Regions from separate parts of the Arthrobacter sp. UYEF20 genome, predicted to be linked through region 2. Evidence: riboswitches for the same ligand, from Rfam matches in the RefSeq annotation. Region 2 holds a riboswitch; the other holds the start of a gene.
What was found. Region 2 has a riboswitch for glycine ahead of gcvP (aminomethyl-transferring glycine dehydrogenase). Riboswitches for the same ligand answer to the same signal wherever they lie in the genome.
Positions count from the first base shown of each region.

Region 1: another riboswitch for glycine. It lies ahead of gcvP (aminomethyl-transferring glycine dehydrogenase); the one in region 2 lies ahead of gcvP (aminomethyl-transferring glycine dehydrogenase).

Region 1 is NZ_JBEPNP010000035.1:1,478-14,268, reverse strand. Features, by position in the region: gene ABIB26_RS22215 (flagellar biosynthesis protein FlhA) at 1-1,604, shown strand, start outside; gene ABIB26_RS22210 (hypothetical protein) at 1,582-2,739, shown strand; gene ABIB26_RS22205 (carbon storage regulator) at 2,814-3,074, shown strand; gene flgN (flagellar export chaperone FlgN) at 3,094-3,678, opposite strand; gene ABIB26_RS22195 (sigma-70 family RNA polymerase sigma factor) at 3,913-4,731, shown strand; gene ABIB26_RS22190 (Dps family protein) at 4,900-5,382, shown strand; gene ABIB26_RS22185 (ArsR/SmtB family transcription factor) at 5,525-5,899, shown strand; gene ABIB26_RS22180 (SRPBCC family protein) at 5,920-6,393, shown strand; gene ABIB26_RS22175 (MFS transporter) at 6,404-8,005, opposite strand; gene ABIB26_RS22170 (TetR/AcrR family transcriptional regulator) at 8,072-8,611, shown strand; glycine riboswitch at 8,863-8,961, shown strand; glycine riboswitch at 8,963-9,079, shown strand; gene gcvP (aminomethyl-transferring glycine dehydrogenase) at 9,119-12,043, shown strand; gene gcvT (glycine cleavage system aminomethyltransferase GcvT) at 12,056-12,791, shown strand, end outside.
Region 2 is NZ_JBEPNP010000016.1:87,386-103,190, forward strand. Features, by position in the region: gene ABIB26_RS17160 (class II fructose-bisphosphate aldolase) at 463-1,338, opposite strand; gene ABIB26_RS17165 (NAD(P)-dependent oxidoreductase) at 1,346-2,245, opposite strand; gene ABIB26_RS17170 (four-carbon acid sugar kinase family protein) at 2,277-3,794, opposite strand; gene ABIB26_RS17175 (FadR/GntR family transcriptional regulator) at 3,967-4,677, shown strand; gene ABIB26_RS17180 (metal-sensitive transcriptional regulator) at 4,735-4,992, opposite strand; gene ABIB26_RS17185 (SGNH/GDSL hydrolase family protein) at 5,280-6,068, shown strand; gene ABIB26_RS17190 (dodecin) at 6,121-6,330, shown strand; gene ABIB26_RS17195 (aldo/keto reductase) at 6,454-7,329, shown strand; gene ABIB26_RS17200 (aldo/keto reductase) at 7,372-8,343, shown strand; gene ABIB26_RS17205 (GlsB/YeaQ/YmgE family stress response membrane protein) at 8,469-8,732, shown strand; gene ABIB26_RS17210 (hypothetical protein) at 8,822-9,289, shown strand; gene ABIB26_RS17215 (putative protein N(5)-glutamine methyltransferase) at 9,290-10,165, opposite strand; gene ABIB26_RS17220 (amino acid permease) at 10,337-11,815, opposite strand; glycine riboswitch at 12,162-12,259, shown strand; glycine riboswitch at 12,261-12,368, shown strand; gene gcvP (aminomethyl-transferring glycine dehydrogenase) at 12,420-15,329, shown strand; gene gcvT (glycine cleavage system aminomethyltransferase GcvT) at 15,341-15,805, shown strand, end outside.

The DNA.
Region 1 (12,791 bases), on a different contig from region 2:
ACGCCGACCTCAACGCCGGGCTGATCACCGACACCCAGGCCCGCGAGCGGCGGGCCGAGGTCTCGGCGGAGGCGGACTTCTACGGCGCCATGGACGGTGCCTCGAAATTCGTCAAGGGCGACGCGATTGCCGGCCTCATCATCATCATCATCAACTTTGTGGGCGGCATTGCCATCGGCATGCTGCAGCGCGGCATGGAGATCGGCGACGCGCTGAGCACCTATGGCATCCTCACGATGGGCGACGGGCTGGTCACCCAGATCCCTGCCCTGCTGATGGCCGTGTCCACCGGCATGATCGTCACCCGGTCCAACGCGGAATCGGACATGGGCCGCACGGCGTCCACCCAGCTCCTTCAGTCGCCCAACGCACTCATGATCGCCGGCGTCGCGGCGATCGCCATGGCGCTGATCCCCGGCATGCCGCCCATCCCGTTCGTCCTCGTCGGCGCCGGGCTCCTCTTCGCGGCCCGCCGGATCGCGACCAGGCAGCGGCAGGAGGAAACCACCCGCGACGCCGAGGCCAACGCGCTCAATTTCCCGGAAATGGACCCGAACGAGAAGCTGCTCGAGGACATGCGCATCCACCCCGTCGAGATCCTGCTGGCACCGGACCTGGTGGACATGGTCTCCGGGGCATCGGATGACCTGCTGGCCCGGGTCCGGTCCCTGCGGCACAAGATCGCCATGGAGCTGGGGCTGGTGATCCCGCCGGTCCGCACCAGGGACAGCGTGGACCTGCCATTGTCCAGCTACGCGATCCGGATCGCCGGGGTGGAAGCCGGCCGCGGCACCGCGCCCACCGGCCAGATGCTGGCCCTGGGCGACAACCTCGACTCGCTCCCCGGCGCCGCGATGATCGAGCCGGTGTTCGGCCTCGCCGGCAAGTGGATTCCGGCGGAAATGCGCCACAACGCCGAGATGACCGGAGCCACCGTGATCGACCGCGTCTCCGTCCTGGTGACGCACCTGTCCTCGATCGTCACGGCCAACGCCGCCCGGCTGCTGTCCCGGGAGGATGTCCGGGTGCTCACCGAAGGCGTGCGGAAGCAGAGCCCCTCCGCCGTCGACGAACTCACCCCGGCGCTCCTCTCCCTGGCCGAGCTTCAGCGCGTGCTGCAGGGCCTGCTGGACGAACAGGTGCCGATCAATGACCTCGCGCGGATCTACGAGGCGCTCACGCTCCGCGCCAAGGTCTCCACGGACCCGGAGTCGCTGGTGGAATCCGCCCGCCAGGCCCTGGGTCCGGCGCTGACGGCCAAGTTCATGGACGGCCCGGTGCTCAACGTGATCATGATCGACCCGCTTCTGGAGCAGTCCATGCTGGAGGACATGCGGCCGGCCGAGGGCGGCAGCCAGATCGTCATGGGCCAGGACAGGCTCGACGCCGTGCTGCGCTCGATGGCCGCCGCCGTCGACTCCGCTGCCGCCGCCAACCGCCAGGCCGTGCTGGTCTGCGCGCCGGCGCTCCGCCCGGCGATCCGCCGCCTCGTCGGGGCCCATGCCGGCTCGGTGCCTGTGTTGTCCTACCGCGAAGTCACGTCAGCCAACGTCCGGATCGAAACAGTAGGAGTGGTCCGCCATGCCGAACCGCTATCGGCTTAAGGGAGCCTCGCTCGAGGAGATCCGCCGCAAGGCGGAACGGCAGCACGGCCCCGCAGCCCGCATCGTCTCGGCGGAACGGGTCATCAGCCCAGGGATCGCCGGCCTCTTCGCCGGGGACCGCTACGAGGCAATCGTCGAGGTGCAGACCAGCCACGAGGTCGTCTCGGGCGAGGTGGTTCCCGAACCGGACATCCTCGCCGAGGCGGATGCAGAGGCCGGGGCGAACGGCGTCGGCCAGCAACCGGCCGCCGGCCCCTCGCACCAGTTGCACGGCGCCGGGACAAGCGCGACGGCGTCCGCCCCGGCGCCGGCCTCGGCTGTTTTTCCCCCGGCCGTGCCGTCCGTACCGTCCGCTGCGACGGCGTCCGCCGCCCCCTCGCACCAGCTGCACGGCGCCGCCATCGCGGCCCTGCTCGAAGAGGCCGACGCGGCCGAGCTGAACCTGCACCGGCCCGGCAACACCGGTGTGTCAACGGAGTCGCCGGACTTCGCCGAACTGCTCGAGCAACTCGGCGCCGGGCTGCGCGCTCCGGCTGCCGGCTCCGCGGTCGTGCCGGTTCCGCGAGTGCCTGTTTCGCCAGTGCCTGTTGCGCGAGTGCCGGGGCCCGATGACGGCACGTCCGCCGCGCCGGCGCAGCCCCGCGAAACCGTTCCGGTCCCGCTGTCCGGGGTCGGTGACCTGGTGGTCCTCGTCGGACTGGGGGAGGACGCGCTGGACGCGGCCCTGGCGATGTCCATGGCAGCCGGCGGCGCGGACGTGCGCACTGCAGGGAAGCTGTCCGCCTACGGGCATCTGCACGTGGACGGCCGTCAAAGCGCGACGGCGGCCCGCGCCCACGCGGTGCTCACGGACCAGACTGTGCTGGTTGCCTTCGGGCTTGGAAAGGCCCGCGACGCCGTCGCGCGGCTGCAGTCCGTGGCCGCAATCTCCGCAGACCAGCTCTGGGTGGTGGTGGATGCCGGGCGCAAGCATGAGGACACCGCCCGCTGGGTCAGCGTCCTTGCCTCCCAGCTCAACGTCACTGCTGTAGCCGTCGTCGGGTCGGCGGAAACCGCCACACCGGAGACCGTCCACGGGCTGGGACTGCCCGTCGGCTGGGCCGACTCGGGCCAGGCCACAGTCGTGAGCGGCTGAGATGAGCTCATCTCAGCGGCTCCAAGCGCCGGAATTCGTCCGCACTGCCACACTGCGAAGGGTAGATTGAGAGGATGCTGGTACTTACACGCAAGCCGGGCGAACAGATCATGATCGGCGACGGCATCGTCATCACGGTTCTGGAAGGCCGCGGCGACGGTGTTCGGATAGGCATCGAGGCGCCCCGGGGCGTTCCGATCCAGCGCCGGGAAGTCATCGAGGCGATTGCCGCGGCAAATCGAGCGGCAGCAGAAGCCGGCGCCGGGGCGGGACCGGATACTGAGGACGCGCTGCGCGGGCTACTGCCCCCAGCTTCTGCCGGAAGCGCTGACTGACGCGTCGCCCGGCCCGTTATTAGCCCCGCTCGCCGCCGAGGTACTGCGCCAGCATAGGCTGCGTGGTCCGCCGGTTGATGATCAGGGCGCGCTGTACGTTCGCGGCGGTCGTCAGCTCTTCAAGGACCTCCGCGGTATCCGTCCCTGTCCCTGACCCTGTCCCGGTGCCGGACCCGCACCCTGTCCCTGTCCCGGACGCCCCGCCGGGGGAAGCGCCGGAAGATCCCGGCAGGCTCCGCTGACGCAGAGTCTCTTCGGTGGACCGCGCAGTGTCGCTGAGCTGGCGGAGCAAGTCCCGGAGAGCATCCAAATGCTCGCCCAGGACCTCCGGCCAGGAACCGGCCGGTGCACCGGCGATCAGTTCGGCGAGGGTGGCCTGGGCCGGCAGCCCCCATTCCGCCGCCACGGCCGCCGATTCGACGCTCCGGGCCAGCGCTTCAAAGCGCAGGCGGTCCAGGACACTCTCCACGTCGGTGGCGGTGACACTCAGCCACTGGAAATTCCCCGCCAGTACATGCAGGCGCTGTGTCTCGAGCCTGAACAAGAGCAGTTCCAGCTGACGGCGCTCCTGCCAGAGAGCTGCCGAAAGATCACCTGCACCCATGCGCCCCCTTTAGTCGCCACGCCGGCAGAAACGGTGCTGCCGCAGTTTCGGCCAAGCTTTTTCCTGAGGGTACACGCAGATTGTTGATAAGGTGATAAGTTTCCTCCATGGGTGCTGCGCCCGGGTATCGAACACCGCCTCCCATTGGCGGAATGACGGGCCGTTTGCGGGTGCGGCTCTCGGTGTTTTAAGCGGTTTGACGCTTCGGATCCGGTCTCATGGGGGGACACACTATTGAATCGCGTAGAACGCAACGAGCTGGTCACGCAGCACCTTCCGCTGGTGGGCTACCTCGTTTCAGATTTGTGCTCGAAAGCGTCACACCTTTCCCGCGATGACCTGGCGTCAGCGGGTGCCGTCGCCCTGATTACCTCGGCCGACTCCTTCGACCCGGATCTCGGCGTGCCCTTCGGAGCGTTTGCCCGCCGGCGCATCCTCGGCGCGTTCGCGGACGAGATGCGTGCGAGCGACTGGGCCACCCGCTCGGCGCGGCGACGGATCAAGGAGACCATGTCCGTCCAGGAGACCCTGGCCGCCGCCCTCGGACGTACCCCCAGCGTCGATGAGATCGCCTCCGCCCTCGGCGTGCAGCAGAGCGTCGTCGAGGCAGCCCTGGCCGATGCGTCCCGCACCCTGACCCCGCTCGACGACGCCGTCGTGGACACGCTGGCAGCGGAGACGCTGTCCCCCGAGCACTCCGTGCTCGCCGATGAACGGCTGCAGTACCTGCGCGCGGCCGTGAAGTCGCTCCCGGAGCGCATGCGCTACGTCGTCGAGGAGATCTATTTCGGCGACCGGACCGTGAAGGAACTGGCCGCGGAACTCGGCTCCACCCACGCGGCTGTGTCCCAGCAGCGCTCCGAAGCCATCCGGCTCATGCGCGACGGCCTGACCGCGCACTACGCGGACGATCCCGGGCAGACCTTTGAACCGCAGTCCCGGATCACGCCGCGCCGCCGGAACGACTACCTTTCCCAGCTGGCCGAGACCACGGCGGGTGGCATCACCCGGGCCATTTTCCCGCAGGGGCCGATGCTCAACGAGGCGGTCTGAGTTCCCTGCCCGGCAGATGGTAAGCCCCTTAGCAAGCTGACCGAGAAATCTCCTGACCGAGAAATTTCGGCGGGACGGTCGCCGTCCTGCTGGGCCCTGGGGTAGCGTCGAAAGCATCGGCCCTTGCGGTATCGGACGCAACGGGATCGGACCTACTCAGGAGGACGCATGAAAGCAACGCCAACACTCACCGCGAACTGTCAGGCAGTGCTCGTGGACCTGATCGAACTGCACGTCCAGGGCAAGCAGGCGCACTGGAACATCGTGGGGGCGAACTTCCGGGACCTGCACCTTCAGCTGGACGAGATCATCGACGCCGCCCGCGGCTTTGCGGATGACATGGCCGAGCGCATGCGTGCCCTGCACGCCCTGCCGGATGGCCGCAGCTCCACGGTTTCCAAGTCCACCGCCCTCGCGGAATTCCCGGCCGGCCTGATCAGCACCAAGGACGCCATCGACAAGATTGTCGCCGCACTCGAGGCGGCGGTCGGTACGATGCGCAAGGTCCATGACGAAGTGGATGAAGAGGACCCCACGACGGCGGACCTGCTGCACGAGTTCATCGCCAAGTTGGAGCAGTTCGCCTGGATGGTAGGTGCCGAGACCATGCGGGCCACCGCCAGCGTCACCACAGCTGACAGCAAGAAGTAGACAGTAAGAGGTAGACAGCAAGAAGTAGCCTCCCACACTCAGCCAGAGCGCAATCCAAGCGTCCGGCGCCGGGTTCCTCCCGGCGTCGGACGCTTGGCTTTTAAGCCTTGACATCCGGACGGATCGGCGAATACTTAAGTATGTGCTTAACAATCAGGGGGGCCGGCAGGAGGGGGAACGGGAGCTCGACGGCGTGTTCCACGCGCTCGCCGACCCCACCCGGCGCGCCATCGTGGCCCGGCTCTGCGAGGGCCCGGCGACGGTATCGCAGCTCGCGGAGCCGTTTCCGATCAGCCTGCCCGGGATTGTCCAGCACCTTCAGGTCCTGCAAGCCAGCGGCCTGATCCGCAGCGAAAAGATCGGCAGGGTCCGCAGCTGCAGCATCGACCCTGCCACGGTCCGGCGTGCAGAAAACTGGCTGGGCCAGCGCCGGACGCCGGCCGAGCGGCGCCTCGACCGGCTCGAGGGCTTTCTGGGTGCGGATCGCCCGGACCGCCCGCCCCAGCCTCCCGAGTGATCCAATTCCAGGAGCCCACCATGAACACGCCCGTCACCCACGCCAGCTTCAGCCTGGAACGCAGGCTGAACGCCCCGCCGTCGCGAGTCTTTCACGCGTTCTCGGACCATGCGAGCAAGAAAAAGTGGTTCGGCGGCCCGCCCGAATGGAACCAGGGCGAGTCCAGCCTGGACTTCCGGGTGGGCGGCCGCGAAACCGACGTCGGCGGCCCCGTCGGCGGCTTCGTCTCCACGATGCACGCGGTTTACCACGACATCGTGGAGAACGAGCGGATCGTCTACAGCTACGAAATGCTGCTGGACGGGGAGCGCATGTCCGTTTCGCTCAGCACCCTCGAGCTGGAGCCCGACGGCGACGGCACCCGGCTGACACTGACCGAACAGGGCGCCTTCTTCACGGGTACCCGTGACAGCGACCAGGCGCAGGTGGCAGGACGCAAGGAAGGCACCGGCGATCTGCTCGACGCCCTCAAGGCGTACGTCGAGGGCAGCTGAGCCCGGCCCGCTATTTGGCGGTCGGCACCTTCCGCAGGACGACGGCGGCAAGGACTGACGCTCCCGCCATCAGTACCAGTGCGATGGCGGCCGTGACATGTACGCCGGAATCAAAGGCGGCACGAGCGGCGGCCATCACTGCTTCCGCCAGCGGGCCGGGAAGGGCTTGCGCGAGCTCCACTGCTCCGGCGAGCGTTTCCCCGGCCTGGGTAACCCCGTCCGCCGTTGCCGCCTCCGCGACGCCGCCCGGGAGCCGGAGGTTGCCTTGGTACGAGGCGGTCAGGATGGAGCCGAGGATGGCCGTGCCCAGCAGCGAACCGACCTCGTAGCCGGTCTCGGAAATGGCAGCGGCCGCGCCGGATTTCTCCGCCGGCGCCGCACCGAGGATCAGGTCGTTGGAGATGGTCTCCGCGGCCCCGACGCCCAGACAGAGGACCAGCAGGGCCGCCAACAGGATCCCCGGGCCGCCGCTGTGGTCGCCGAAGGCCACCAGGAAGTAGCCCACAGCGCTCAGCAGCAGGCCGCCGGCCACCACGAAGCCCGGCCGGACTTTCCGCACCAGCGGCACCACCAACAGGCCGGCCGCGACGGTGGCGATCAGGGCCGGAACCATCGCGACGCCGGATTCCGAGGGGGACTGGCCTTCCAGCAGCTGCAGGTGCTGGGCCAGGAAGAGGATGAAGCCATTGTAGGAAAAGAGGGCGAGGACGTTTGCCGTGATGGCCGTGCTGAAGACCCGGTTGCCGAAGAGGCTGACGTCCAGCAGCGGGGCCGCCGTGCCGCCCCCGGCCCCGCGTTCCTGACCTCCTCGCAGCAGGGCCCGCTGCCGCCGGATGAAGACGTATGCCATGAGCAGGCCGAAGCCGATCAGGGCCAGCGGCGCCGGGGCCGGGCCATGGGTGGCCAGCTCCTTGATGCCGTACACCACCGGCACCATCACCAGGAGGGACAGGACGATGCTCGGCACGTCCACCCGGCCGGGATTCGGGTCGCGCGATTCCGGGATCAGGATGGGCCCGAGCGCCAGCAACGGCAGGATGATCGGCACAGCGACGAGCAGGATGGCGCCCCACCAGAAGTGCTCCACGAGCCAGCCGCCGAAGATCGGGCCCAGGGCGGCGCCGCCAGAGAAGCCCGCAGCCCAGATGGCCACGGCCAGCCGGCGCCGGTTCGGCTCCGGGAAGATGTTGCGGATCAGGGACAGGGTGGACGGCATCAGCATCGCGCCGAAGAAGCCCAGCCCCGCCCGTCCGGCGATCAGCCATTCGGCGCTGGGCGCGAAGGCGGTGACGGCAGAGACGGCTGCGAAGCCCGTGCTGCCGATGAAGAGAAGCCTGCGGCGTCCGATCCGGTCGCCCAGGCTGCCCATCGCCACGAGCAGCCCGGCCAGGACCAGCGGGTAGGCATCCACAATCCACAGCAACTGCACCCCGGAGGCGTCCAGGCCGCGCGCGATGGCGGGCAGCGCAAAGGTGAGCGCCGTGTTGTCCACCGCCACCAGCAGCACCGGGAACATCAGCAGCGACAGCGCCATCCAGTCGCGCCACGGCGCCCTCCGGCCGGTGCCGGCCAGTGTGCTGGTGCCCGCCCCGGTCATCGATGTGTTGTTCATGAAATAACTATACCGTCTGGACGGTATAGTTAAGAAATGGGTGGTTGGGCAGGCATGATGGGAACCATGCCCAGAAAACCCGTCGCCCGCGAAGCTGTCCTGGACGCCTTCGAATCCCTGCTCATCGAAGAGGGCGAACGTGCCGCCACGCTGGACGCCGTCGCCAGGCGGGCCGGCGTCTCCAAGGGGGGACTGCTGTACCACTTCCCGAGCAAAGAGGCGATGATCTCGGTGCTGCTCGAGCGCCTGGACGGGTTGCTGGCCGCGGACGTCAAGGCCATGGCGGACGCGCCGGAGGGGGCTGCGGCGTACTTCATCAAGTCCTCGCTCTGGGCGGACACGCGCTTGGACCGGGCGTTCGTGGCTGCCACCCGGCTTGCCGAGGTGGCTCATGAGGAAGCCCTCCGCCGTTTTGCCGCCGCCCAGGCGCGCTGGCTGGAACTGCTGGCGGGCGACGTCGGGCCCGCCATGGCCAAGGCTGTCCTCTACATGGGGGACGGTCTGTACTTCAACGCCATGCTTGCCCGCGGCCCCGGCGGCCCGCTTCCGGAGGTCGGTGCCGATCTGGAGAGCCTGCTGGCAGCTGTCGGACGGCTGCGCAGCTGACGGCTGCGCCGCTGGGAGCCCGCCCCTCCGCCGTGGTCGCCGGACGCGTGCCGGGTCGCCGTATGGTCCCGGCGACTCCGCAGCTGATCCGCGATTCGGTGGCTGCCGGCGGTGCGTGAGCGCAGCCCGGCTGCCGGCGGTTCGTGCAGCGGCCAGCCCAGGGACCGGCAGGGCCCGGCAGTTTGCGGACGCGTGCCCGGCGTAGGACAATGGGAGCTGTGACTGTTGTCACGAGCAATTGAATATGCCTTTGATCTGCGGCGGGAGAGTTCTGCTTGTAGGTACAAGCGGGCGCCGTAGGAGCAAATCCTCCCCAGGAATCTCTCAGGCCCACGTACCGCCGCGGCAAGGCAACTCTGGAAAGTAGCAGGCTGTCCCCTGACATGCTGTGCTCACCGACGGTGCAAGCGGAGCCCTGCGAAAGCGCGGCTGCGCGGAAACTCTCAGGTCCAATACAGAACGGGGAGGAACCCGAATCAATGTGGCGTACCCTGCGCCGCCTTAGTTATGGAGTTCCTTGTGACTGTTACCTCAGCTTCCACGTCCTTCGTTGACCGGCACATCGGCGCCCGCCGCCAGTCCGACGTCGACGCCATGCTGAAGGCTGTCGGCTACGACACCGTCGATGCGCTGGTGGACACCGCCGTTCCGAAAGACATCCGGCAGGACTCTCCGCTGGCGCTCGGCAAAGCCCTCAGCGAAGTCGAGGTCCTCGCCGAACTGCGCACGTTGGCGGGCAAGAACAAGACCGCGGTCCAGATGATCGGCCAGGGCTACTACGACACCCTGACCCCGGCCGTCATCCGCCGGAACATCCTCGAGGCGCCCGCCTGGTACACGGCGTACACGCCCTACCAGCCGGAAATCTCGCAGGGCCGGCTCGAGGCGCTGCTGAACTTCCAGACCATGGTCCAGGACCTCGTCGGCCTGCCGATCGCCAACGCCTCCCTGCTCGACGAAGCCACCGCCGTCGCCGAAGCGGTGCTGATGATGCGCAGGGCGAACAAGAACAAGACGGCCCACGACGGCAAGACCGTCCTCGACACCGACTGCCTCCCCCAGACCATCGCGATCGTCAAGGGCCGCGCCGAAGCCCTCGGCTTCGAAGTCGAGGTCGCGGACCTGTCCAAGGGCCTGCCCGACGGCGTCATCAACGGCGTCGTCCTGCAGCAGCCCGGCGCCTCCGGCCGCGTGTTCGACCACACCGCCGTGATCGCGGACGCCAAGGAACGCGGCGCGCTCGTCACCGTCGCCGCCGACCTGCTGTCCCTGACCCTCATCACCCCTCCGGGTGAGCAGGGCGCCGACATCGCCGTCGGCTCTGCCCAGCGCTTCGGCGTCCCGCTGTTCTTCGGCGGCCCCCACGCCGCCTACATGGCCGTCCAGAAGGGCCTCGAGCGGTCCATGCCCGGCCGCCTCGTCGGCGTGTCCAAGGACAACGCCGGGGTCCCCGCCTACCGGCTGGCCCTGCAGACCCGCGAGCAGCACATCCGCCGCGAAAAGGCGACCTCCAACATCTGCACCGCCCAGGCCCTGCTGGCGATCGTGTCCTCCTTCTACGCCGTCTACCATGGCCCGGACGGACTGAAGGCGATCGCCGAGACCACCCACGGCCACGCCAGGACCATCGCCGCCTCGCTGAAGGCCGCCGGCCTGGACGTCCTGCACACGTCCTTCTTCGACACCGTCACCGTCTCCGTCCCCGGCAAGGCCGCGAACATCATTGCCGCCGCCGAGGCCAAGGGGATCAACCTGCGCGTCATCGACGCGGACACGGTCGGGATCTCCACCGATGAGGCCACGACGGCGGCGATCGTCGCCGACGTCGTCGCCGCGTTCGGCGCGAGCGTCACCGACGCTAACTCAGACGCAGAATCCGGCGGTAACTCAGGCGCAGCGGCTGAAGGTTTCGGCCTGGACACCGCCGTCGAGCGCACCTCCGACTACCTCCAGCACCCGGTGTTCAACACGCACCGTTCCGAAACGCAGCTGCTGCGCTACATCCGCCGTCTCTCGGACCGTGACCTCGCCCTGGACCGCACCATGATCCCGCTGGGTTCGTGCACCATGAAGCTGAACGCCACGGCCGAGATGGAAGCCATCTCCTGGCCGGAGTTCGCCTCCATCCACCCCTTCGCCCCGGAATCCCAGACCGCCGGCTGGCGCGAACTGATCGAGGACCTCGAAGCCCAGCTGACCGAGATCACCGGCTACGACCAGGTCTCCATCCAGCCCAACGCCGGATCCCAGGGCGAGCTCGCCGGCCTGCTGGCGATCCGCGGCTACCACTTCTCCCGCGGTGACGCCCAGCGCAACGTCTGCCTCATCCCGGCCTCGGCCCACGGCACCAACGCGGCCTCGGCCGTGCTTGCCGGCATGAAGGTGGTCGTCGTGGCCACCGCCACGGACGGCACCATCGACCACGCGGACCTGCGGACCAAGATCGAGCTGCACAAGGACGCCCTGTCCGCGATCATGATCACCTACCCCTCCACGCACGGGGTGTTCGACGCCGATGTCCGCGAGGTCTGCGACGCGGTCCACGCCGCCGGGGGCCAGGTCTACATCGACGGCGCCAACCTCAACGCCCTCGTCGGCCTGGCCCAGCCGGGCCAGTTCGGCGGCGACGTCTCGCACCTGAACCTGCACAAGACCTTCTGCATCCCGCACGGCGGCGGCGGGCCCGGCGTCGGCCCGGTCGCGGCCAAGGCCCACCTGGCACCCTTCATGCCGGGCAACGCCGCCGATCCGGCCAACGGCGCCGACGGCACCCCGATCTCCGCCTCGCGCTACGGTTCGGCCGGCGTGCTGCCGATCTCCTGGGCCTATGTGAAGCTCATGGGCGGCCAGGGCCTGACCGAGGCCACCAGGTCGGCCCTGCTTGCGGCCAACTACATCGCGGCCCGCCTGAACGACTCCTTCCCGGTGCTCTACACGGGCGAAGGCGGGCTCGTCGCGCACGAATGCATCCTGGACCTGCGTGAACTCACGGCCAAGACCGGCGTGACCGCGGAGGATGTGGCCAAGCGCCTGATCGACTACGGCTTCCACGCCCCCACGCTCGCGTTCCCGGTGGCGGGCACCCTGATGGTGGAGCCCACCGAATCCGAGGACCTCGGCGAGATCGACCGCTTCATCACCGCCATGGTCTCCATCCGCGCCGAAATCGACCAGGTCGCCAACGGCGACTTCACCGTCGAGAACAGCCCGCTGCGCAATGCCCCGCACACCGCCGCCGCCGTCATCAGCACCGACTGGGTCCGCGAATACCCGCGCGAGCAGGCCGCCTTCCCGGTCCACACGCTCCGGCAGGACAAGTACTTCCCGCCGGTCGGCCGGGTCGACGGCGCCGCGGGCGACCGAAACCTGATCTGCTCCTGCCCTCCCCTCGAAGCGTTCGAGGACCACCACTCCGACGACTTCGCGAACTAAGGACAGCCACCAATGACTGAGAACTACACGGCCCTTTACGAAGAGCACAAGAAGCTCGGCGCCTCCTTCACGGACTTCGGCGGCTGGCAGATGCCGCTCAAGTACAGCTCCGAACTGGCCGAGCACCACGCCGTGCGTGCGTCCGCCGGCCTCTTCGACCTCTCCCACATGGGCGAAGTCTGGGTCACCGGCCCGGACGCCGCCGCCTTCCTGGACTACGCCCTCGTGGGGAAGATCTCCGCTATGGCGATCGGCAAGGCCAAGTACTCGCTGATCTGCAACGAGGACGGCGGCATCATTGACGACCTCATCACCTATCGGCGCCCGTCGGGGGCCGACGGCACTGACAATTTCCTCGTGGTCCCCAATGCGGGCAACGCCAAGGTGGTCGCCGCAGCCCTGGCCGAAAGGGCCGGTTCCGGCAAAGAGGGGGGCTTCGACGTCGCCGTCCAGGACGCCTCCGCCTCGACCTCGTTGATCGCCGTGCAGGGCCCCAAGGCCCAGGAGATCCTGCTCCGCCTGGTCCCCGCGGTACAGCACGAGCTCGTCACCGGCCTGAAATACTATGCCGCCGTGGACGTTCCGTTCATGTTCGGCGGCGCCAGCCAGGAGCTGCTGCTGGCCCGCACCGGCTACACCGGTGAGGACGGCTTCGAGATCTTCGTAGCGAACGACGACGCCGCCACCCTTTGGCAGGCGCTCGTCGCCATCGCCGAAGAGGGCGAGCTGACTCCCGCCGGGCTCGCCT
Region 2 (15,805 bases):
ACCGCCGGATCATCGCACAGCACCTGAAGTCTCATAGTGGCGGTGAGACTTTGCCCACGAGGAACCACTTCTGTGGGTCAGTGGCGCCGTGGCGTGGTGCCATCAGAAAGGCGGGGACTGGATCCGCAAGGCCGCTCCACTGGTCCACTGGTCCACTGGTCCACTGGTCCGCTGGTCCAGGACATCGTCGACAGCGACCGTTAAATACCGCGGGCCCGGCTCGTCATACCATCCGGAAGACTGCCAGACCCACTTCTCAGGGCTACTGCCCTTTGCAACACCGATATTACTGCAAAGGAATGTCCCGGAATCACCCTTGTGAGCAACCCGATGCGACTGCGATTTACCGCCAAGGAGGGCTGAAGAGTACCGCGGGCGCTGCCCAAAAGGAGCGAGGCCAGGATCAAAGTCTGATCCTGGCCTCGCTCTCCGCCGGCTGCGGTTTACCGGCAGCGCCGGGCGTCAGCGGGACAGTGTGCGCAGGGCGTTCGCGGCGAAGTCCCGGGCGGCGGTGTCCCACTCGGCCAGCAGGGCCAGCAGGTTCTCGCCGTCGGCGCGGTGGGCGGCGGTCTGCTCTTCCAGCACGGCCAGCACGCCGGTGCGGAGCTCGGTGTTGAAGTTGACCTTGCCGACGTTCATGGCGGCAGCTTTGACCAGTTCCTCCGGCGGAATCCCGGAGGCGCCGTGCAGCACGAGCGGTACGCGGGTCCGCACGGCGATGTCCTGCAGCACGTCCCAGCGGAGCCGGGGCTCCCCCTGGTACTTCCCGTGCACGTTGCCCACGGCCACGGCCAGCAGCTGCGCGCCGGTCCGCGCCACGAAGTCCTCCACCTGCGCGGAGTCCGTGAGGCCGGCGGTGCCTGCTGCAGGTGCGCTGCCTGCAGCGTCGGCTTCGAAGGCGCGGTCCTCGTCCCCGGCGATGCCGCCGAGTTCGGCTTCGATCACGACGTGGGCACGCCCCTGTCCGTCGAGGGCAGTCCGGGCTGCCCGGACCAGCGCAATGTTTTCTTCGTACGGCAGCGACGATCCGTCCACCAGCACGGAGTCCGCCCCCGCGGCGACGGCGGCGGCAATCACGGTGAGGTCGGCGGCGTGGTCCAGCTGGACTGCGATCGGCACGCCGGCGCCGTCGGCGAGCCCGCGAAGGGCGGCGATCAGCCGCAGGCCGTTCGGCGTGGCCGCCGTCTTGGGCGCCACCAGCAGGATGGCGCCACGGCCGGCTTCCTCGGCCGCGGCCACCACGGCGAGGGCCGTGGTGAAGTCGTAGCAGGTGAAGGCCGGCACCGCGGAGCCCTGCTGGAGGGCGCCGCTAACCAGGGTGTCGAGTTGGGTACGCATCAGGCACTCAGGCAGTGCGCTTGGTGGGAGCGATGACCTTGATGACGGCGGAGTCGTCCGCGGCGGCGAGTCCCTGGGCCTGGCCGAGGAGGTAGAGCTGCTCGGCGGCGGCAGCCACGGGGGCGGCGAGGCCGGCGGCGCGGGTGGCCTTGCCGACGATCCCCATGTCCTTGACGAAGATGTCCAGGCGGCTGAGGACCTCGGCGCCGTTTTCCGTGTAGGCCTCCAGGATCCGGGGGCCGCGGTTGGAGAGCATGAACGAACCGGCGGCGCCGGCTTCCAGGGCGGCGAGGGTCTTGGCCTGGTCTAGGCCGAGGGCGTCCGCCAGGGCCATCGCCTCGGCCGCGGCGGCGATGTGGATGCCGCACAGCAGCTGGTTCACGGTCTTGAGGGCCTGGCCGTCGCCTGGCTTGTCGCCGACCACCGTCAGGGTGGAGGCGAGCAGCTCCAGGACCGGGCGTGCGGTTTCCAGGGCGGCCGGATCGGCGCCGACGACGATCAGCAGATCGCCTTCGCCGGCGCGCTTGGGTCCGCCGGAGAGCGGCGCGTCCACCAGGGCCACGCCGAATTCCGCGAGGCGGGCGACGGTGGCCGGAATGGCTTCGGTGCCCACGGTGCTGCCGAGGATCACGACGGCGCCCGGCTTCAGCACGGAGGCGACGCCGTTCTCGCCGAAGAGGACGTCGTCGAGCTGTTCGCCGTTGCGCACGGCGAGCAGCAGGGCGTCGGCGCCGTCGGCGGCTTCCCGGGCGGAGGTGAAGGTCCGGATGCCTGCCTCTTCGGCGAGCGTCAGCCGCGGCTCGGCGATGTCGAAGCCGTGGACGGTCAGCTGGGTGGCAAGGCGGGTGGCCATCGGCAGGCCCATGGCGCCAAGGCCGAGGACGGCGACTGTGTACTGTGCGGTCATGGTTTTCTCCGTTGAAGGCGTGTGTTGGCGATTAGAAGGTGTTGCTGAGTTTGCGGGTGACCTGGGCCAGGGACTCGTCGTCGCCGACGTTTCCGGCGAAGACGATGTACGGGATGCCCTTCGCGGGCCCGTCCACCGGTTCCCAGAGGCTCACGATGCCCGGCAGCATGGGCCCGCGGACGATCCCGTGCCGGATCTCCAGCCCGTGGGCCGCGACGTCCGAGGACGTGATGCCGCCCTTGGCGATGACGAACCGCGGCGGGAAGGCCTTGAGCGTGCGGTTCACGACGGCGACGACGGCGGCCGAGACGGTGCGCGCGATCCGCAGGCTTGCGGCGGCGTCGTCGGTCTTGATCAGCAGGCGGCTGGTGTGGACGATGACGTCGCCGCCGTGAAGGGCGTCGACGACCGTGTCAACGGTCTGGTCCAGGTAGCTGTCCGCGTTTTCGCCGAGCAGTTTCTCGACGTCGATTTCCATGATGCGGGCGGCGCCGTGCTGTTCGGTGAGGACCTTGAGCTGGCGGGTTGTGACGCCCACGTGGGAGCCGACGACGATCAGGCCGCCGGCCTCCGACGGGGTGTTGCCGGCGTAGGCTTCCTCGCCGCTGAGCTCGGAACGGATCTCCTGGCCGATCCGGGCGCGGACGAACGGCGGGCCGACGCGGTAGAGGAGCTTCTTGCCGCGGCGCTCGGCTTCCTCCAGGCCGAGGGCCAGCGCCCGGAGGTCGTTTTCGGTGACGATGTCCGCGACGATCGGGGTGGAGTCCGTGGCGGTCTCGATCGCGTCGGCGATGGCCTTGGCGGAGACGGCCGGGTCCGCGGGGACACCGTCCCGGGCGGCACCGGCGCGGATGATATTCAGGTCCAGGACAATCACCGAGTCCGCGGCGAAGCGGCCCTGGGACTTCTCCTCCACGTACTTGGCCATCTCGGAGTTGGCGAAGCCGAAGCTGGCGTCCTTGGCGAATTCCGTCTCGGCGACGGGGGTGAGCTTGCCGGCGTCGTCACCGGTGCCGCGCGTGTAGTGCACCCCGCCGATGGTGACGCGGCCGGCGTCGGGGAACGCGGGGACGATCACAACGCCGTCGGTTGCCTCGCCGCTGACCGCGGCGACCGTGGCGGCAATGACGTCCGGTTCCAGCGGGTAGTGGCCGCGCAGGGTGGAATCGCTGCGGCTGACGAAGCTCAGGCGCAGCCCGGAACCGGCACCGGCCGGCTCGGCCGCCGCCGCGAGGGCGTTCCGGACGACTTCCTCATTGCGGGCTGCCGCTTCGGCCGGATCCAGGCTGCGGGTGTTCGTGAGCACATAAACGGCGCGGGGGCGTTGGCCGTCGATCTCGTGGGCGAACGCCCAGGCGAAGTCGGCCGGCTCCCATCGGGTCAGCACGGGCAGGTTCGCGACGGACTGCGTACCGGTGGGGTCATCGTCAAGGACCACCAGGATCCGGGGAAAGTCCATGGCCGAGGCGGCCACGCTGTTGGCAACCAGCCCGGCGGGGATCTGTACCTCGGCCGGGTAGGCGGCAAGCACATCTGCTTCAAGGGGCATTTTGCACTCCATTGTGTGTAGATCTGCGGCAGGTCCGCAGTAGAGATATTTGTAAGATGTCTGACATCTTATGTCCCGGTGATAGTGTGTCATAAGGCACAAGGGCGCGCAAGTAGACTATGTCTTCGGGCAGGACGTCATCAAGCAGGACCGAGTCGCTGGACGGGGAATATTGGCTAGAAAATCGTTGGTCGGGGTGGTGGCGGACGAGCTGCTGGACCGGATCATTGCCGGCGAGTTTCCGCCGGGAACAAGTGTCCCCGGCGAGCTCGAGCTGAGCGCGAGGCACGACGTCAGCCGCATGACCGTGCGCGAGGCAATGAAGACCCTGGAGGCCCAGCGAATCCTCAGCGTGGAGCGGGGCCGGGGCACGTTCGTGAACCCGCTGAACCGCTGGGCGTCCCTGGAGGCCGTGCTGCGGGCAGCCTCGGAAGGGAAGAACGATGCTTCCGCGGCCGTCCAGTTGATCGAGCTCCGCCGGATGCTTGAAAGCGGTGCCTGCGAACTGGCCGCGGCCCGGATCGGGGACGCCGACCTCGAGCGTCTCTACGGGCACGTCGAGGCGATGCGGAGCGCCCACGGCAGCAACGACGTCGCGGCTTTTGTGGAGGCAGACCTGGCGTTCCACGACCTCATCCTCAAGGCCTCCGAGAACGTCTTTGCCGCAGTGCTGTTCGAACCCCTGCACCGGATTCTGGAGAAGCGCCGCACCGAAACCTCGAAGGTGCCGGATATCCAGGAGCATGCGATGTGGCACCATCAGCAGATCGCGGACGCCCTGGCTTCACGCGATCCGCACCGCGCCCGCGACGCCATGGACGCACACATGCAGCAGACGCTCGACGACCTCAAGAACTACGTCCTGAAGGAGCATTCGGCCTAGGGCGCGCCACGAACCTGCGGCTGCGCGCAGTGCGTGCTGGCGCGCTGCAGGCCGCGCTCAGGCCAGGGAGAGGAACAGTTTTTCCAGCTCAGCCCGGTCCAGGCTGGGGTCTTCCTGCTGCATGCACTGTTGCAGGCCCGTGGCGATGATGGAGAATCCGGCCTTGTCCAAGGCACTGGAGACGGCCGCCAACTGGGTCACCACGCTCTTGCAGTCGCGGCCCTCCTCGATCATCCGGGTGACGGCAGCAAGCTGGCCCTGGGCACGCCGAAGGCGGTTGATGACGGACTTCATGTCGGCGGGATCGAGTTCCATGGGCACCTCCGGGAGCAGTTGACTTCTTAGCCATCGTATACCCCGGGCAGTATTAGTTATACCCATGGGGGTATAACTGCATGGAACAATGCCGCGGCATACCCTCCCGCCCCCGGCGCGCAAGGGACCTTAGTACCTACCGGCGCCCGGAATATCGGCGTATTGCTGGGAATGTGAACGCCGCCCGTTTCTTCGATTCAGGCGCCGGCCGCCCCGACGCCACAGTCCACACCAAGGGCCACACCGCGGGTGCAGGGAGCGCAGGGCCTTGGAACCGGTACGTCGCCATGGGGGACTCGTTCACCGCGGGGATCGGGGACCCCGAGCCGCGCAGTCCCGGCGGCATGAGGGGCTGGGCGGACCGTATTGCTGAAGAGCTGAGCGAGGGACGGAGGGACTTCGCGTACGCGAACCTCGCCATCAGCGGGCTCGTGATGCGCCAGATCCTAGACCAGCAGCTTGGCCCGGCGATCGAACTGAAGCCCGACCTGGTCACCCTCTCGGCCGGCGGCAACGATCTCGTGTTCCACCGGAGCGATCCGGACCGGCTGGCAGCCACCCTCGACGCCGCTGTGGGCATGCTCAGCGCCACGGGGGCGACCATCGTTCTGTTCACCGGCCCGGACTGGGGGGACACTCCGTTGTTTGGCCATATCCGGGGAAAAGTGGCCGTGTTCAACGAGAACCTCCGGACCATCGCGGCGCGCCATAACGGCGTTATCGCCGATTTGTGGACGCTGCGGCAACTCTCGGATCCGCAGATGTGGGATCCGGACCGCCTGCACTTCTCGCCGATGGGCCACCACACCATCGCGGCAATGGTCCTGGAGACACTGAACGTGCCCCACAGCCTGCTGCCGCTGCAACCCAAGCCCCTGCCGGCCGGTGGCTGGCGGGAAAGCAAGGCAGGCGACGTCGCCTGGCTCACGAACTACCTGCTGCCCTGGATGGTGAGCCGGGTCCGGCAACGGGGCGACGGTGCGCCGCTGGCGGCCAAGCGTCCCCAGCCGGGTCCGGTCGCCGGGTCCGAAAGCGCCGCGCCCGCCCCCCTAGTCCAGCCGCGATCTGTCGGCTAACCTGCAGGAACGGCCCGCAGCCGGGCATCGAAGGCGATCACGAGGAGCGAAGTTGTCTAATCACACTTACAGCATTTCTGAAATTGTCGGAACCTCGAGTGAAGGCGTTGACGCGGCCGTCCGCAATGGGATCACGGAGGCCGCAAAGACCCTGCGCAACCTCGACTGGTTTGAAGTGAAGGAGATCCGCGGCCACCTCGAAAACGGCGAGGTTTCCGACTGGCAGGTGAGGATCAAGCTCGGGTTCCGGCTGGAGCGCTGACGTCCGCGGCCGGGGCGCCGTAGCTGGCCGGCAGCAGCGGCGACCGGCCGATCAGAGGGCCGGGCAGAGAAGGTCCGCACCAGAACATCACAAGGGTCCGGCCCTCCAGCGAAAGAGAGCACGATGTCCGAGATCCGGCCCGGCGGCACCGAAGCGGCCGCCGCGGAGCGCCCCATCATCCCCGAAGTGACGCTCAACAACGGGGTGACCATCCCCCAGTTGGGCTTCGGCGTGTTCCAGGTGCCGCCGGAGGAAACCCAGCGGATCGTCGAGGACGCGCTGGCCGCCGGCTACCGCCATATCGACACGGCCGCCGCCTACCGCAACGAGGCGGCGGTGGGGGCGGCGATTGCCGCCTCCGGAATCCCGCGCGAAGAACTCTTCGTCACCACCAAGCTTCGGAACGGCGAGCAGGGCAACGCGCGCGAGGCCTTCCAGAACAGCCGGAAGGCCCTGGGCCTCGAGGTCATCGACCTCTACCTCATCCACTGGCCGGCGCCCTCACAAGGCCTCTACACCCAAGCCTGGCAGGAAATGGAGCGGCTGTACGCCCAGCAGCAGGTCCGCGCGATCGGTGTTTCAAATTTCCTCAGCGCCCACCTGGACACACTCCTGGGAGCCGCGGAGGTGGTTCCCGCCGTGAACCAGATCGAAATCCACCCCACGTTCCAGCAGCAGGAACTCGCCGCCAGGAGCCGCTCGCTGGGGATCGCCGTCGAGGCCTACAGCCCGCTGGGGCAGGGTGCAGACCTGGCTGAAGATACTGTCACGGCACTGGCCGCCACGTATGGTGCCACGCCGGCTCAGATCGTTCTCGCCTGGCACCTCGGCTCCGGCACCATTGCCATCCCCAAGTCCTCAACGCCGGGCCGCATGCTGGAAAACCTCAAGGCAGCGGCCATCACCCTGACTCCCGCGGAGCTGGCCGCCGTCACAGCGCTGGAGACCGGTTCCCGGATCGGCTCAGACCCCGCCACGGCGTCGCACAGCCAGCTTTAGGACGTCCAGCAAGAGTACCCGCAAGAGAAAGCGAGTAAATCCATGCAGTACACCCGGCTGGGCCGCTCCGGCCTGAAAGTTTCCCGCCTCTGCCTGGGCACCATGAACTTCGGCCCCCAGACCGAGGAAGCGGACGCCCACTCGATCATGGATTCGGCTTTGGAATCCGGCATCAACTTCTTCGACACCGCCAACGTTTACGGCGGCAGCGGCCACCGGGGCTGGACGGAAGAGATCCTGGGCCGCTGGTTCGCCAAGGGCGGCGAGCGCCGCGAACGCACTGTGCTCGGCACCAAGCTCTACGGCACCATGACGGACCGGCCCAATGAGTCCAAGCTCTCCGCCCTGAACATCAGACGGGCCCTGGACGCGAGCCTGAAACGGCTGCAGACCGACCACATCGACCTCTACCAGTTCCACCACGTGGACCGGAAGACCCCGTGGGATGAGATCTGGCAGGCAATCGACGTCGCCGTCCAGCAGGGCAAGATCCTGTACTCGGGCAGCAGCAACTTCGCCGGCTGGCACATTGCCCAGGCGCAGGAGGCAGCCGCGCGACGGCACACGAACGGGCTGGTCAGCGAACAGTCCATCTACAACCTGCTGACCCGCAATGTGGAGCTGGAAGTCATTCCGGCCGCGCAGCAGTATGGGCTGGGCATCCTCCCCTGGTCGCCGCTGCACGGCGGCCTGCTCGGCGGCGTGCTGAAGAAGGAGCGCGACGGCGTCCGCCGCGCCGAGGGCCGCTCCCTCGAAACCCTCAAGACACACGAGAACCAGATCCGGCAGTACGAGGACTTCGCCGGTGAACTGGGGCACGAACCCGGGGACGTGGCCCTGGCCTGGCTGTTGCACCAGCCCGCCGTGACCGCACCGATCGTGGGTCCCCGCACCCGGGACCAGCTCGACGCCGCCATCCGCGCGCTCGATGTGACGCTCGACGCCGATGCGCTCAAGCGGCTCGACGAAATCTTCCCTGGCCACCGGACCGCCCCCGAGGACTATGCCTGGTGAGCCGGGGAATTTCCCCCACCCAGAATGGCCCTTTTTTACTAAGCATGATTAGTATTGATGCAGAAGGATGAAGCGCACCCGGCAACCCGGGTGCCTCCTCAATGAAAGAAGAAGGAACGATAAACATGGGTTTTTTCGCATTTCTGATTCTGGGTCTGATCGCCGGAGCAATCGCTAAGGCAATCCTGCCGGGCCGTCAGGGCGGCGGCATCTTCATGACGCTGCTGCTCGGCGTTGTCGGCGCACTTCTTGGCGGCTGGATTGGCGGACTGCTCTTCCACACGGGCATCAATGAGTTCTTCTCGCTGTCGACGTGGCTGCTGGCCATCGGCGGCGCGATCATCGTCCTGCTCGTTTATGGCATGATCACCAGGCGCTCGGCTCGCTAATAGCGGAGCCTGGCCGACAGCCGGCCCCGGGATTTATCCCGGGGCCGGCTTTTTGCCACACTACAAACTTTAAAGAGCAGGAGTACAGCATGAAAGCCAAACTTCTTTTTGGAACCGGAATGGCCGCGGGCTACGTCCTCGGGTCCCGGTCCGGCCGGGCAGCCTACGAAAAGCTCAAGTCCCGGGCTGCAACCCTCTGGGAGAGCAAGCCTGTCCAGGACAAGCTGACCGCCGCTGGCGAGGCAGTCAAGGAAAAGGCCCCCGAGGTGTCGGAACAGCTCACCGAGGCCGCGCGCCGCGCCGGAACCGTCATCGGTTCCGCCCTCCGCCGCGAGGGCAGCGCTCAGGGGGCTGCCAAGGGGGCTCCGGAAGGCAACATCCCGGCCCACAGCACGCATCCGGAAACAGTCATTCTCGGGACCTCCGCGGCCTTCGCGGCGCCCGATGTCGAGTCGGATCCGGCCCTGAACGACCAGACAGGCCAAGACTGGTCCGACGAGGGCGGAGCCACTGCCGCCGGACCGGCCACCAACGTTGATCCGGACAAGGCTTCCTAGCTACACCAGCCCACCGATGACCACCGTGGCGTCCAGTTCCTCGGAACTGGCCACCCGGGCGGTCAGCCCGTTGCGGAGGAACAAGTCCACCGTCTGCGGCGCCTGACGCCGGCTCGTCTCGATCAGCAGGTGCCCGCCCGGTCCTAGCCATTGCCGCGCCGCGGCGGCCACCCTCCGTTGAACATCAAGCCCGTCCGCACCGCCGTCGAGGGAGACCCGCGGCTCGTGCAGGCGGGCTTCCTGCGGCATGGTCCTGATCCCCGCAGTAGGCACATACGGCGCGTTGACCGCCAGCAGGTCCACCCGCCCGCGCAGCCCCGACGGCAGCGGACCGTACAGATCACCCTCGTGGACCTCCCCTCCGAGGGGGAGGATGTTCCGGCGGGCACAGCTGACCGCAGCCGGGTCGACGTCGGCAGCGTGCAGCTCCAAAGGCCACGCCAGTGCCGCGAGCGCGGTCCCGACGGCCCCCGAACCGCAGCACAGGTCGACGACGGCCGGAAGACCGGCGCCGTCGGACAACTGAAACGGTTGCCGGGATGCCTGCAGGAGCAGCACCCCCTGCCGCACGAGGAACTCGGTGCGGCGGCGGGGAATGAAAACGCCGGCATCCACGTCGATCCGCAGCCCGCAGAACTCCGCCCAGCCGAGGATGTGCTCGAGCGGCAGCCCCGAAACCCTCCGGTCCACGAGGGTTTCGAGTTGCCCCGTCGAGCCGGCGGCTGCGGCCAGCAGCATGGCCTCTTCTTCGGCGAAAACGCAGCCGGCCGCCCGGAGCCTCCCGACAACCGCAGGGTCGGCCACAGTAACTGCAGCGGGGTCGAGCGCAGGGCTCAGGCGGTGATTGGCGGGCTGGGACGCCGGGGATCCCGTCATGGCAACGCCCCTTTCCGCTCCTGGTGCTCGGAATTCCCATGCTACCGAACTGGCAGGATGACACCATTGCATTCGAGTAAGACGGCGGCATCACCGGATCCCATGCAGTCCCTTAAAGCGCGACGCCGGAACCCATCCCGGGTTCCGGCGTCGCGCTTTAAGCGGTGGCTCCTAGACTGCGGCTGCTTCGGCGGCCACGGTTTCCTCCTCTGCCATGGCCTTCCACTCGGCCACGCGGGCCTGGTGGAACGGGGACTTGCGGACCACGGCGTAGGCTCCGCCCAGGATGGCGAACCAGATCGGCGTGACCAGCAGTGCGGTGAAGGTGTCCGGCTGGGTGGTCAGGGCCCAGAGCAGGAACGCGAAGAACGCGAACACCACCCAGACCATGGGGATGCCGCCGGGCATCTTGAACGGTGAGGCCTTGTGCAGTTCGGGGCGGCGCTTCCGGAACACGAGGTAGCTGGCCAGGATGATGGACCAGACGAACATGAAGCAGACGGCGGACACGGTGGTGACCATGTCGAACGCGACGCCGACGTCCTTGCCCGCGTAGAGCAGGGCCACGCCGGCGAGCAGCAGCACGCAGGAGAGGAACAATGCGTTCTGCGGGACCTTGCGGCTGGAGAGGCGGCCGAAGAGCTTGGGGGCGTCGCCGTCGTTGGCGAGGCCGAACACCATCCGCGAGGTGGAATAGATGCCGGAGTTGGCCGAGGACATCGCGGAAGTCAGCACCACGAGGTTCACCACCATGGCCGCCATGCCGAGGCCGGCCAGCGAGAACATGCCGATGAACGGGCTGTGGCCGGCCTGGAACTCGGTCCACGGCGTGACGGACATCAGGATGATCAGGGCGCCCACGTAGAACAGCATCACGCGCAGCGGGATGGCGTTGATGGCGCGGGGCAGGTTGTGCTCCGGGTTCTTCGTTTCGGCCGCGGCGGTGCCCACGAGTTCAATGCCCACGAACGCGAAGACGGCGATCTGGAAGCCGGCCACGAAGCCCATGAATTCCTTGGGGAAGAAGCCGCCGTGGCTCCAGAGGTTCGTGAAGCTGGCGGTGCCGGCGTTGGACTGGAAGCCGGTGAAGATCATCACCAGGCCCACCACAATCAGGGCCACGATGGCCACGATCTTGATGAGCGCGAACCAGAACTCCGTCTCGCCGAATGCCTTCACGGTGGGAAGGTTCAGCAGGAGCAGGATGATGATGGTGGCCACGCCCGGGACCCAGAGCTGGATGCCCGGCCACAGCTCATTCGCGTAGCCGGCGATCGCGATCACGTCCGCCACACCGGTGACCACCCAGCAGAACCAGTAGGTCCAGCCGGTGAAGAAGCCGGCCCAGGGGCCCAGGAGGTCGCCGGCGAAGTCGCTGAAGGACTTGTAGTTCAGGTTGGACAGCAGCAACTGGCCCATGGCCCGCATCACGAAGAACAGCATGAAGCCGATGATCATGTACACGAAGATCACCGACGGGCCGGCCACCGAAATTGTCTTGCCGGAACCCATGAACAGGCCGGTGCCGATGGCGCCGCCGATGGCCAGGAGCTGGATGTGCCGGTTGCTCAGCGAGCGAGCAAGGTGCGGGGGTGATGAAGGCCTCGGGTGTGTTCCGTCGGCAGTAAGGGTCGAACGAACTTCCGTCATATGGATTCTTTCCTGTGTGCGGTGGAGTGCGGCGGAGTGCGCCAAAACGGGCGCCAAAAAAACACCGGTGCCGACGCGTGCAGCAGCGCCGGCGGGCCTCGAGTCACGCATAACTCAGCCGGATCCGGGAGTTTCGTCAGGGATTGTCTAGTCCGCTTCCATTGACCCAGGAGCGGCGATTCAGGGTGGTTGGCGTCGTTGCCAAGGTCACAGCGACAATTGTGAACACCGTCACTCGACAATGTCAAGAGGGTCCACCCGATAAAGATTGGCTGTTTTGTCTTGCGCGCAGCCGGCAAAGCAGCTATTGTTGTGAACCGCGTCACTTACGAGTGATGCGTGCTTATGATCTGCGGCGGGAGAGTCCTGCCGGTACATTCTGCAGGCGCCGTAGGAGCAAATCCTCCCCAGGAATCTCTCAGGCCCATGTACCGCCGCGGCAAGGCAACTCTGGAAAGCAGCACGGCTCCGGCCTTGCTCACCGACGGTGCAAGCGGCGCCCTGTAACAGCAGGGTCTGCGGAATCTCTCAGGTCCACGACAGAGCGGGGAGGAACCCGAATCATCGTGGCACCCTTGGTGCCACCTGAATTATGGAGTTCCTCATGACCGTCCAATCGTCCCCATCCACGTTTGCAGACCGGCATATCGGCGCTCGCCGCCAGGCCGACATCGACACCATGCTCAAGGCTGTCGGCTACGACAGCGTTGATGGCCTGGTGGACACTGCCGTTCCCGACTCGATCCGCCAGGAAACCGCCCTCAGCCTGGACAACGCGCTGAGCGAGGTGCAGGTTCTTGCCGAGCTGCGCCGCCTGGCGTCGAAGAACAAGACCGCCGTGCAGATGATCGGCCAGGGCTACTACGACACCGTCACGCCGCCGGTGATCCGCCGCAACATCCTCGAAGCTCCTGCCTGGTACACCGCTTACACCCCGTACCAGCCGGAAATCTCCCAGGGCCGCCTCGAGGCGCTGCTGAACTTCCAGACCATGGTCCAGGACCTCACCGCGCTGCCCGTGGCCAACGCTTCCCTGCTGGACGAAGCCACGGCCGTGGCCGAGGCTGTGCTGCTGATGCGCCGCGCCAACAAGAACAAATCCGCCGCCAAGGGCAAGACCGTCCTCGACGCCGACGTCCTGCCGCAGACCATCGCGATCGTGAAGGGCCGCGCCGAGGCGCTCGGCTTCGAGGTGGAGGTCGCGGACCTCTCCCAGGGCCTGCCCGACGGCGACATCAACGGCGTGGTGCTGCAGCAGCCGGGCGTTTCCGGCCGGGTTTGGGACCAGTCCGGCGTGATTGCCGCCGCCAAGGAACGCGGCGCGCTGGTCACCGTGGCAGCTGACCTGCTGGCCCTGACCCTGATCACCCCTCCGGGTGAGCAGGGCGCGGACATCGCCGTCGGCACCGCGCAGCGCCTCGGCGTGCCGCTGTTCTTCGGCGGCCCGCACGCGGCCTACATGGCCGTCCGTGAAGGCATGGAGCGCACCCTCCCGGGCCGCATCGTCGGCGTCTCCAAGGACAACACCGGCATCCCCGCCTACCGCCTGGCCCTGCAGACCCGCGAGCAGCACATCCGCCGCGAAAAGGCCACCTCCAACATCTGCACCGCGCAGGCACTGCTGGCCATCGTCTCCTCATTCTACGCCGTCTACCACGGCCCCGAAGGCCTGAAGGCGATCGCCGAGACCGTCCACGGCAACGCACGCACCCTCGCCACCGCGCTGAAGACGGCCGGCCGCGAACTCGTTTCCGAGTCGTTCTTCGACACGATCACCGTCCGGGTCCCGGGCAAGGCCAAGAAGGTCATCGCCGCGGCGGAAGCCCGCGGTATCAACCTGCGCGGCATCGACGCCGACACCGTGGGTGTCTCCATAGACGAGACCACGACGCCGGAGATCCTCTCCGCGGTTGCCGTCGCCTTTGGTGCCGGTCCGGTGAAGGCCGCTGCCGGATTCGAACTGCCCGCAGATGTGGTCCGTTCCTCCGATTTCCTGCAGCACCCGGTGTTCAACACGCACCGCTCCGAAACCCAGCTGCTGCGTTACATCCGCAAGCTGTCCGACCGCGACCTCGCACTGGACCGCACCATGATCCCGCTGGGCTCCTGCACCATGAAGCTGAACGCCACGGCCGAGATGGAGGCCATCTCCTGGCCGGAGTTCGCCTCCATCCACCCGTTCGCCCCGGACTCCCAGACCGAGGGCTGGCGTGAACTGATCGATGGCCTGGAAGCGGACCTCGCGGAGATCACCGGTTACGACCAGGTCTCCATCCAGCCGAACGCCGGTTCCCAGGGCGAGCTCGCCGGCCTGCTGGCCATCCGCGGCTACCACCACTCCCGCGGCGATCAGCACCGCGACATCTGCCTGATCCCGGCCTCGGCCCACGGCACCAACGCCGCCTCGGCCGTGCTGGCAGGCATGAAAGTGGTGGTGGTGGCCACGGCACCTGACGGCACCATCGACCACGCGGACCTCGCAGCGAAGATCGACACCCACAAGGATGCGCTGTCCTGCATCATGATCACCTACCCGTCCACGCACGGCGTGTACGACGCCGATGTGCGCGAGGTCTGCGACTCCGTGCACGCGGCAGGCGGCCAGGTCTACGTGGACGGCGCCAACCTCAACGCGCTGGTGGGCCTGGCCCGGCCCGGCAAGTTCGGCGGCGACGTGTCCCACCTGAACCTGCACAAGACCTTCTGCATCCCGCACGGCGGCGGCGGCCCGGGCGTCGGCCCGGTCGCTGCCAAGGCCCACCTGGCACCCTTCATGCCGGGCGATGCCAACAAGGCCTCGCACGAGGCCGGCGCTTCCGCGCCCGGGACCGGCGTGGCCATCTCCGCGTCACGCTTCGGCTCCGCCGGCGTCCTGCCGATCTCCTGGGCCTACGTGAAGCTCATGGGCGGCCAGGGCCTGACGGAGGCCACCAAGTCCGCGCTGCTGGCGGCGAACTACATCGCGAGCCGGTTGAACGAGTCCTTCCCGGTCCTGTACACCGGTGAAGGCGGACTCGTGGCGCACGAGTGCATCCTGGACCTGCGTGAACTGACCGCCCGCACCGGGGTCACCGCGGAAGACGTGGCCAAGCGCCTCATCGACTACGGCTTCCACGCCCCCACCCTCTCCTTCCCCGTGGCGGGAACGCTGATGGTGGAGCCCACCGAGTCCGAGGATCTCGCCGAGATCGACCGCTTCATCACGGCCATGATCACCATCCGCCAGGAGATCGAGCAGGTCGCCAACGGCGACTTCACCCTGGAGAACTCCCCGCTGCGCAACGCACCGCACACCGCGGCCGCCGTCGTGTCCTCCGCCTGGAACCGCGACTACCCGCGCGAGCAGGCAGCCTTCCCGGTCCATCACCTCAAGCAGGACAAGTACTTCCCGCCCGTGGGCCGCATCGACGGCGCAGCCGGTGACCGCAACCTGGTCTGCTCCTGCCCTCCCCTCGAAGCCTTCGAGGAAAGCACAGCAGCGTTCGAGGACAACACAGCAGCCTTCGAGAACTAAGGATTTACCCGATGACTGAGAACTACACCGCTCTCTACGAAGAGCACAAGAAACTCGGCGCCTCCTTCACCGACTTCGGTGGCTGGCAGATGCCCCTGAAGTACAGCTCCGAGCTAGCCGAACACCACGCGGTGCGCAACGCCGCCGGGCTGTTCGACCTCTCCCACATGGGCGAAGTCTGGGTCACCGGCCCCGAAGCCGGCGCGTTCCTGGACTACGCCCTGGTGGGCAAGCTCTCCGCAATTGCGGACGGCAAGGCCAAGTACTCTCTCATCTGCAACGCCGACGGCGGCATCATCGATGACCTCATCACCTACCGTTTTGGTGACGAGAAGTACCTGGTGGTCCCCAACGCGGGCAACGCACCCACCGTCGGTGCAGCTCTGGCAGAAAGGGCCGATTCCGGCAAAGAGGGTGGCTTCGACGTGACCGTCAAGAACGTCTCCGCGGAGATGTCCCTCGTCGCGGTCCAGGGC